Regions from separate parts of the Nocardia sp. NPDC002869 genome, predicted to be linked through region 1. Evidence: riboswitches for the same ligand, from Rfam matches in the RefSeq annotation. Region 1 holds a riboswitch; the other holds the start of a gene.
What was found. Region 1 has a riboswitch for cobalamin ahead of ACLML9_RS27790 (CbtB domain-containing protein). Riboswitches for the same ligand answer to the same signal wherever they lie in the genome.

Region 1 (4,412 bases):
CCCTTCGCGGCGCCCGATCAACATCGACGGCGTGACCTTCTCGACGATGCTGCGGATGAATCCACCGGGCACCTCGCCGCCGTCCAGCGCCTCGAGGGTCGCTTTGACCGCACCGCAACTATCGTGCCCGAGCACCACGATCAGCGGTACCTCGAGCACACCGACGCCGTATTCGATCGATCCCAGCACCGCCGCGTCGATGACGTGGCCCGCGGTGCGCACCACGAACATATCGCCGAGCCCCTGATCGAAGATCAGTTCCGCGGCGACTCGGGAATCCCCGCAGCCGAACAGCACGGCGGTCGGATGCTGGCCGGCGACGAGCTTGGCTCGATCGGCGGCCCCCTGGCTAGGATGCAGCAGCGTGCCGTTCACGAAGCGCTCGTTTCCTTCGCGCAGCGACTTCCAGGCACTTACCGGGTTGGACTGAGGCATAGTGTCCATTCTGCACGATTTGATGTGCTCGCTTTGCTTCCGTCCCGTTACAGCGCGGCGTCCCTTCACGCCGAACCGGTGAAACTGCACGGTGAGGTGAACGGAGCGGGTCGGGTGAGCAGCGCAGGTATCGGAAAACCGGGCTCGGGCGGGTGCGGTGTCGTGTCGATCGAACCCGGCGCGATCGACTCCGACGCCCTGATCGACTGGTACGCCCGCACGGCCCGGGACCTGCCGTGGCGGCGGCCCGGGGTGAGCGCCTGGCAGATCCTGATGAGCGAGATCATGCTGCAGCAGACACCGGTGTCGCGGGTGGAACCGATCTGGCGGGAATGGGTGCGGCGCTGGCCGGTGCCCTCGGCCATGGCGGCGGCGAGCGCGGGCGACGTGCTGCGGGCATGGGGCAAACTCGGCTACCCGCGCCGTGCCCTGCGCCTGCACGAATGCGCGCAGGTCCTGGCCGCCGAGCACGGTGACCAGGTGCCCGACGATGTCGAGGTGCTGCTCGGACTGCCCGGGGTCGGCGCCTACACCGCGCGGGCGGTCGCCTGTTTCGCCTACGGGCAGCGTGTTCCGGTGGTGGACACCAATGTCCGCCGGGTGGTGGCGCGGGCCGTACACGGACGGGAGGCCGGTAATCCGGCCGCGCGCGATCTACGGGAGACCGAGGCGCTGTTGCCCGGCCGGATCGACCGGGCCGCCGTGTTCTCGGCGGCCCTGATGGAACTAGGCGCGACGGTGTGCACCGCGCGGACCCCGGACTGCACCCGCTGCCCGCTGCCGCGTTGCGCGTGGGTCACGGCGGGCCGGCCGGTGGCCGAATCGACACGCCGGACGCAGAAGTACGAGGGCACCGACCGGCAGGCACGCGGGCGGCTGCTCGACGTGTTGCGGGCCGCGCACGCACCGGTGGAACGCGTCCGGCTGGACCTCGCCTGGACCCGTGACCCCGGTCAGCGCGACCGCGCACTGGATTCGCTGCTGGTGGACGGGTTGATCGAACAGACCGACGACGGACGGTTCGCCCTGGCGGGAGAGGGCTGAAGCCCGCCCGCGACCGAGGGTTGCTCAGATCTCGGCGGCGGTTCCGGAAACTCCGCGCAGAACGCGGGCCAGGAAACGCGCCACCTCGGCCCGGTAGCGCTCGGGCTGATCATCGTGCACCAGGTGACCGGCGTCGGGAACCAGGACGTGCTCGGCGGCGGGATGTAGTTCGGCCATCCGGCGCATCTGGCCCGGCGGCGTGATGGTGTGTTCACCCTCGATGAGCAGCGTGGGCACGGTGAGCCTGCCCCACTCCCCCCAGAACGCCCGGACCCCCCACTCCTCCGAGATGTCCCGGAAGGTGGCCACCTCGCCATGCAATCGGTAACCGTCCGGGCCCCGGTGAAACGAATCGCGGAAGTAGCGACCGGCGACCGGGCCGAAATGCGCCACCAAGGCGGCCTCGTCCGCGAATGGCTGCGGCCAGGCCTCGACCATCGCGGCCCAGTGGGCGGCGGTACGGCCGGTGAAATCGGCTGCCATATCCTCCACCACCAGCCCACCCACCCGGTTCGGATGCGTGGCCGCGAACACCCATCCGTGCAGACCACCCATCGAATGCCCGATCACGATCATCGGCTCGTCGATTCGCGCGGTGGCGTCGGCCAGATCGGCGACGAGGGCGTCGGTGGTGAGTTCGGGCGGGGCGGGGCGCCCGTGCCCGGCGGCGTCGAAGGTGAACACCCGCCCGTGGTCGCGCAGCCACCGGACCTGGTCCTGCCAGGTGCGGGCGCTGCCCATCAATCCGTGCAGCAGCAGTATCGGAACCCCGGTCCCACCTTCGTCGTGCAACACCGGGCCGAGTTTATTCACATCCCTCCACAGGGCGCGGCGACGCTCCCGGCGGCGCGCGCAGTGGCCCTGCTGTGTCGTGCGGCACTGTCCCGCCCGGACCCCGCGATACCTAAGCTCAGGGGTATGGCTGTTGTGAAGATCAATGCGATCGAGGTCCCCGAGGGCGCGGGACCCGAGCTGGAGAAGCGGTTCGCCCACCGCGCGCACGCGGTCGAGAACTCCCCCGGGTTCCTCGGCTTCCAATTGTTGCGGCCCACGGCCGGCGAGAATCGGTACTTCGTGGTCACCCAGTGGGATTCCGAGGAGTCCTTCGCGGCGTGGCGCGACGGCCCCGCCAAGGAGGCGCATGCCGGACAGCAGAACAAGCCGGTCGCCACCGGTGCCTCGCTGCTGGAGTTCGAGGTCGTACTCGACGTAGCGGGTAAGCCCGCTTCCTGACCCATCCCGCACACCCTGGCCACGCCTCCGGCCCCGGCGGCGTGGCCAGTGCTCGTTCGCGGGCATATTGACGACCGGCAACAGCCGGTGTCACAGTTTCAAGTGAAAGCGAAGGTGATGCGGTAATCCGGTGAGAACCCGGAGCGGTCGCGCCACTGTGATGTCCACGCCGGAAAGGGTGGGCAGAGTCAGACACCCGCACCTACGCGCAACTCGCGAACCGGACGCGAGCATCCGGATGAGGAGGATCCATCATGGCCATAACCCACGTCCCGAGCAGGGCTGCCGATACAGCAGCGACCGTGCTCGTCACCGTCGGCGTCGTTCTGCTGGCACTGCTGACGCTGTACCTGGTCGGATTCGACCAGGGCGCCATCTCACGCGGCGGAATGTTCCTGCACGAGTTGATGCACGACGGGCGCCACCTGCTGGGTGTCCCGTGCCATTGAGTGGATCTTTCGGTGCCCTGCTGCTCCGTGGTCTGCTCGCCGGTCTGATCGCCGGTCTCCTCGCGGGTGTCGTCGGTAATTTCGTCGGCGAATCCCGGGTCGAGGCCGCCATCGCCATCGAGGAGGCCGCGGCGCCCGCGCCGGAGCATGCCCATGATTCCGGCACCGGACATACGCACGGGGAGACAGTGCACGGGGACGAGGCCGTGGTGAGCAGGCCTTGGCAGAAGTTCGGGCAGTTCCTGGCCGCCGCGCTGGCCGGGATGGCGTTCGGGGCGATCGTCGCGACCGCGGCGCATTACGCCCGGCGGTTCACCGCGCTACCCGGTCATCGGCTGGTGCTCGGACTCGGCCTGGCCGGCTGGGTCGCGGTGGTGGCCGTACCGTTCTTCGAATATCCGGCCAACCCCCCGGCGGTCGGTGACCCGGAAACGATCAACGAGCGCACACTGCTCTGGGTGGCCGCGGTGCTGGTGGGCCTGCTGGCCGTCGCGGCCGGTGTGTCCATCTGGAAAGCGCTGCGGACGCGACCCGAATCCCTCCGGCTCCTCGCGGCGGTGGTGGGTTTCGTACTCGTCGTCACCCTCGGCTACACGGTATTGCCCGAGATCGACGAAGTGGGAGCCGACTTCCCCGCCTCCCTGCTGTGGGAGTTCCGGGCCGCGTCGCTGGCGGTATCGACCACGCTGTGGGTGGGCATCGGCCTGGCCTTCGCCGCGCTGACCGAATGGAGCACCCGCGGCAGTACCCGGGTACCGGAGGCCGCCGCTACCGCGGGTTGATCCGGGGAGCGGCCGGCACCGGGCAGGTTCGGTGTATGAACGACACCGCGCTCGCCCGCCCGGGCAGCCCACTCGCGCGGCGGCCCGCGGCCGTCACGACCGCCTTCGTCGCGCTCGTGACGGCCGTGGGCTGCGGTATCGCGGAAACCGCGGTCCGCGGCGCGCGCATGGCGGGCGACGTTGCGGATATCGGCGCGCTCACCGCCGGTTGGCTGCTGCGCACCGCAATCTATCTGGTGGTTCTCGGTATCGCGTGGCGAATGCTGCGGGGCGAGCGCTGGGCCAGGAATCTGCTCACCGTGGGCATCGGCGTGGTCGGCACGGCGTCACTGGTGGTGGAGCCCGTTCGGATGCTGGCGGCCGAGGGTGCCGGTGTGTTCACCGATATGGGACCGTATTTCTGGCGCTCACTCGTGCCGGCCATATCTGCGCGGTATTCGTGACGATTCCCGCCATGTACACGCCGAGT
Region 2 (4,713 bases), on a different contig from region 1:
ACAGCGCGACCTCGGCGATCGCGGTACCGGTTTCCCGGACGGCGTCGATGGCCGGGCGCATCTGGTCCACATTGTTCAGGGCGTCGAAGATCCGGAAGATATCGATACCGGTCTCGGTGGCCTCGGCCACGAACGCCCGGGTCACCCGCTCCGGATACGGGGTGTAGCCGACGGTGTTGCGACCGCGCAGCAGCATCTGCAGGCAGATGTTCGGAATCGCCTCGCGCAAGGCGGCCAGCCGCTCCCACGGGTCCTCGTAGAGGAACCGCAGCGCCACATCGTAGGTCGCCCCGCCCCACGCCTCGATGGACAGCAGTTCCGGGGTCAGTCGCGCCACATGCCCGGCCACATCGAGCAGGCCGTTGGTGCGTACCCGGGTCGCCAGCAGCGACTGATGCGCGTCGCGGAAGGTGGTGTCGGTGACCCCGACCGCTTTCTGTTCGCGCAGCGCCCGCGCGAATCCCTCCGGGCCCAGCGTCAGCAGTTTCTGGCGCGAACCGTCCGGCGGCGGCACCGACAGGTCGATCGCGGGCAGTTTGTCGTGCGGGTACACCGCGGTCGGCCGGGCGCCGTGCGGTTTGTTCACCGTGATATCGGCCAGGTAGTTCAGGATCTTGGTGCCGCGGTCGGCGGGTTCGCGGGTGGCCAGCAGTTCCGGGCGCTCGTCGATGAACGAGGTGGTGACCCGCCCGGCTTTGAAATCGGGGTCCTCGAGAACAGCCAGCAGGAACTGGATATTGGTGGTGACACCGCGGATCCGGAATTCCATCAGCGCCCGCCGCGCCCGCGCGACCGCCGCCGGGAAGTCCCGGCCGCGGCAGGTGAGCTTGACCAGCATGGAATCGAAGTAGGCGCCGATCTCCGCGCCCAGGTTCGCGCCGCCGTCCAGCCGGATACCGGCGCCGCCGGGGGTGCGGTAGGCGGTGATGCGACCGGTATCGGGGCGGAATCCGTTGGCCGGGTCCTCGGTGGTGATCCGGCACTGCAGCGCGGCACCGCGGATGGTCACCTTGTCCTGGCTCAGTCCCAGGTCGGTCAGGCTCTCCCCGGCCGCGATCCGCAACTGCGACTGCACCAGATCCACATCGGTGATCTCCTCGGTCACCGTGTGTTCCACCTGGATCCGCGGATTCATCTCGATGAACACATGATTGCCGCGCTCGTCGAGCAGGAACTCCACCGTGCCCGCACAGCTGTACCCGATCTGCCGGGCGAAGGCCACCGCGTCCGCGCAGATCCGGTCCCGCAACGCCGGATCCAGATTCGGGGCGGGGGCCAGCTCGATCACCTTCTGGTGCCGCCGCTGCAGCGAACAGTCCCGCTCGAACAGGTGCATCACATTGCCCTGGGTATCGGCCAGGATCTGTACTTCGATATGCCGCGGGTTCACCACGGCCTGTTCCAGGAATACCGTCGGATCACCGAACGCCGACTCCGCCTCGCGCGAGGCCGCCTCGATCGCTTCCCGCAGTCCGGACCGCTCGGCCACCCGGCGCATACCGCGCCCGCCACCACCGGCGACAGCCTTCACGAATACCGGGAACTCCATGGATTCCGCGGCCGCCAGCAACTCCGCCGCATCGGCCGAGGGTGCGCTCGAATCCAGGACCGGCAGCCCGGCCTCCCGCGCCGCGGCGATCGCGCGGGCCTTGTGGCCCGCCAGTTCGAGAACCTCGGCCGACGGCCCGATGAAGGTGATGCCCGTCCGCGCGCACGCGGCGGCCAGATCGGGATTCTCCGACAGGAACCCGTAGCCCGGGTAGATCGCGTCGGCGCCCGCGGTCTTCGCCGCTTCGATGATGGCGTCGACCGAGAGGTAGGCGCGGACCGGATGGCCTTCCTCGCCGATCTCGTATGCCTCGTCCGCCTTCAGGCGGTGGACCGAATTGCGATCCTCGTGCGGGAAGACGGCAACCGTTCCGACACCGAGCTCGTACGCCGCGCGGAAGGCCCGGATGGCGATTTCGCCGCGGTTGGCAACCAAGACTTTCGAGAACATTGACCCAACGTACCCGGCGCCACACCCAGGGGCGACAGCGAAGTCCACTTCGCAGAATCTTCACAAGGACGTATGGCAAGGCTGCGAAGTCCTGTTCACCGCACCGTCATATCTCACCGCACACGATCCCGGCCTGTGCGTATTACCCGCCGCGGCCATTTCCCGGCTATCCGAGCGGCCCGGCGCTCTTGCGAAGATATGCGAAGTCGGCCGCTGTTCGCGCCGCTGCGGGCGCGCTCGGCGCGTCCGCGTTATGGTGGACCCGCAGCTGGTCCGCCGGCCGGACGACGAGGAGCCCCGAACGTCCGCCCCCGGCGCCGAAGCCCGCACCACGCGGGTGAGAGGGAATCCGGTGGAAATCCGGAACTGTCCCGCAGCGGTGAGCAGGAACGACCGCCGTCATCAGCACTGGGCAGCACGCCTGGGAAGCGACGGCCAGTAGGTCGGCCGACAGGCCGGTGCCCGCGAGTCCGAAGACCTGCCGGTTGTACCGGATACGCCGTATCCGGTGGCCGTCGCCTCGTGGAGCGGGCGCCGCCACCAGTGCTGACATCCGACCCGACCGCACAGCCGGGTCATTCGGGGTCTCATCGGTGCCGTGCGCCCGGGAACGGCGACGGCCGTCGAACTTCAGCACTGGAGAACACCGTGACTGTTATTTCGCACCGCCCGTTCACCGCAACGGTTCTCGGACTCCCCCGGGTGGGGCCGCACCGGGAGTTGAAACGCGCGACCGAGTCCTACTGGGCGGGTCGGATAGACGCGGCGCAACTGCACGAGACCGGCCGCGCGCTGCGCCGGAACCAGTACGCAGAACTGGCCGCCGCCGGACTGGATTCGATTCCCGTCGGCACCTTCTCCCACTACGACCAGATGCTCGACACCGCCGTCCTCCTCGGCGCCCTGCCCGACCGGGTCGCCGGGATAGCGGATCGGCTGGACCGCTATTTCGCCGCCGCACGCGGAACCGAGTCGGTGGAGCCACTGGAGATGACCAAGTGGTTCGACACCAACTACCACTACCTGGTGCCCGAACTCGGCCCGGACACCACCTTCGGCCTGCATCCGGAAGACCTGCTGGCGCAGGTGGCCGAAGCGGTCGAACTCGGCGTGCCGGCCCGGCCGGTGGTCATCGGACCGGTCACTTTCCTGAAACTGGCCAAGACCACCGGCGGCGCGGCCCTGGACCGGATCGCCGAACTGATCCCGCTGTACCAGGAGTTGCTGCGGCTACTCGCCGACGCGGGCGCGGGCTGGGTACAACTGGACGAGCCCGCGCTGGTCACCGATCTCACCCCGGCGGAACTGGCGACGGTCCGCCGGGTCTACACCGAACTCACCGCGGCGGCACAGCGGCCGGCGGTGCTGGTGGCCACCTATTTCGGGCATCCGGGCGCCGCGCTGGAAGCCCTGGCCGCCACCGATGTCGAAGGTATCGCCGTCGATCTGGTCGCGGGCACCGACGTCGCCGCGGTGGCGGCCGTCCCCCCGCTGTCGCACAAACTGCTGGTCGCGGGCGTGGTCGACGGCCGTAATGTCTGGCGCACCGACCTCGACGGTGCCCTGTCGACGCTGGCCACCCTGCTGGGCAGCGTGCGGGCACTGGCCGTCTCCACCTCGTGTTCGCTGCTGCACGTCCCGTACTCGCTGGCGGTGGAGACGCGACTCGACGACACGCTGCGCTCCTGGCTCGCCTTCGGCGCCGAGAAGACCGCCGAGGTACACGTACTGGCGACCGGCCTGAACTCCGGCACCGAGGCGGTCGCCGCGGAACTGGAAACCGCCCGGGCCGCCGCGGCGAGCCGCCGCACCGATCCGCGGATCAGCAACGCGCAGGTACGGGCACGACTCGCCGCGCTGGGCCCGGACGCCGCGCGGCGGGCGCCCGCCGAACAGCGCCGGACCCGCCAGCGGGAGCACCTGCCTCTGCCGCCGCTGCCGACCACCACGATCGGCTCCTATCCGCAGACCTCGGCCATCCGGCTGGCCCGGGCGGCACTGCGGTCCGGGGAGATCGACCGGGCCGAGTACGTGCGGCGGATGCGGACGGAGATCGGCGAGGTCATCGCGCTGCAGGAGAAACTCGGGCTCGACGTCCTCGTGCACGGCGAACCGGAACGCAACGATATGGTGCAGTACTTCGCCGAACAGCTCGACGGATTCGCGGCGACCGATCTGGGCTGGGTGCAGTCCTACGGCACCCGCTGCGTGCGCCCGCCCATCCTGTTCGGTGATGTCTCCCGTCCGGCCGCGATGACGGTGGACTGGATCACCTATGCGCAGTCGCTCACCGACAAACCGGTCAAGGGCATGCTCACCGGCCCGGTCACCATTTTGGCCTGGTCCTTCGTCCGCGACGACCAGCCACCGGCGGATTCGGCCCGGCAGGTGGCCCTGGCGATCCGGGACGAGACGGTGGATCTGCAGAAGGCAGGTATCCGGATCGTCCAGGTCGACGAGCCCGCGCTGCGAGAACTGCTCCCGCTGCGCGCCGCCGATCAGCAGGCGTACCTGGACTGGTCGGTGCACGCGTTCCGGCTGGCGACCTCCGGGGTCGCCGACTCCGTCCAGATCCACACCCACCTGTGCTATTCGGAATTCGGCGAGGTGATCGACGCCATTGCCGGACTGGACGCCGATGTCACGTCCATCGAGGCCGCCCGCTCGCGAATGGAGGTACTGGGCGATCTGACCGCCTCGGGCTTCGCCGCCGG

Region 2: linked by a shared signal. The riboswitch ahead of metE (5-methyltetrahydropteroyltriglutamate--homocysteine S-methyltransferase) and the one ahead of ACLML9_RS27790 (CbtB domain-containing protein) in region 1 are both predicted to bind cobalamin.

What each region holds. Positions count from the first base shown of each region.
Region 1 covers NZ_JBKOOL010000264.1:461-4,872, forward strand. Annotated here, with positions in the region: gene ACLML9_RS27770 (carbonic anhydrase) at 1-435, opposite strand, end outside; gene ACLML9_RS27775 (A/G-specific adenine glycosylase) at 598-1,479, shown strand; gene ACLML9_RS27780 (alpha/beta fold hydrolase) at 1,504-2,274, opposite strand; gene mhuD (mycobilin-forming heme oxygenase MhuD) at 2,398-2,712, shown strand; cobalamin riboswitch at 2,783-2,931, shown strand; gene ACLML9_RS27790 (CbtB domain-containing protein) at 2,967-3,161, shown strand; gene ACLML9_RS27795 (CbtA family protein) at 3,152-3,943, shown strand; gene ACLML9_RS27800 (hypothetical protein) at 3,979-4,386, shown strand.
Region 2 covers NZ_JBKOOL010000202.1:289-5,001, reverse strand. Annotated here, with positions in the region: gene ACLML9_RS25780 (pyruvate carboxylase) at 1-1,999, opposite strand, end outside; cobalamin riboswitch at 2,295-2,500, shown strand; partial or broken gene metE (5-methyltetrahydropteroyltriglutamate--homocysteine S-methyltransferase) at 2,648-4,713, shown strand, end outside.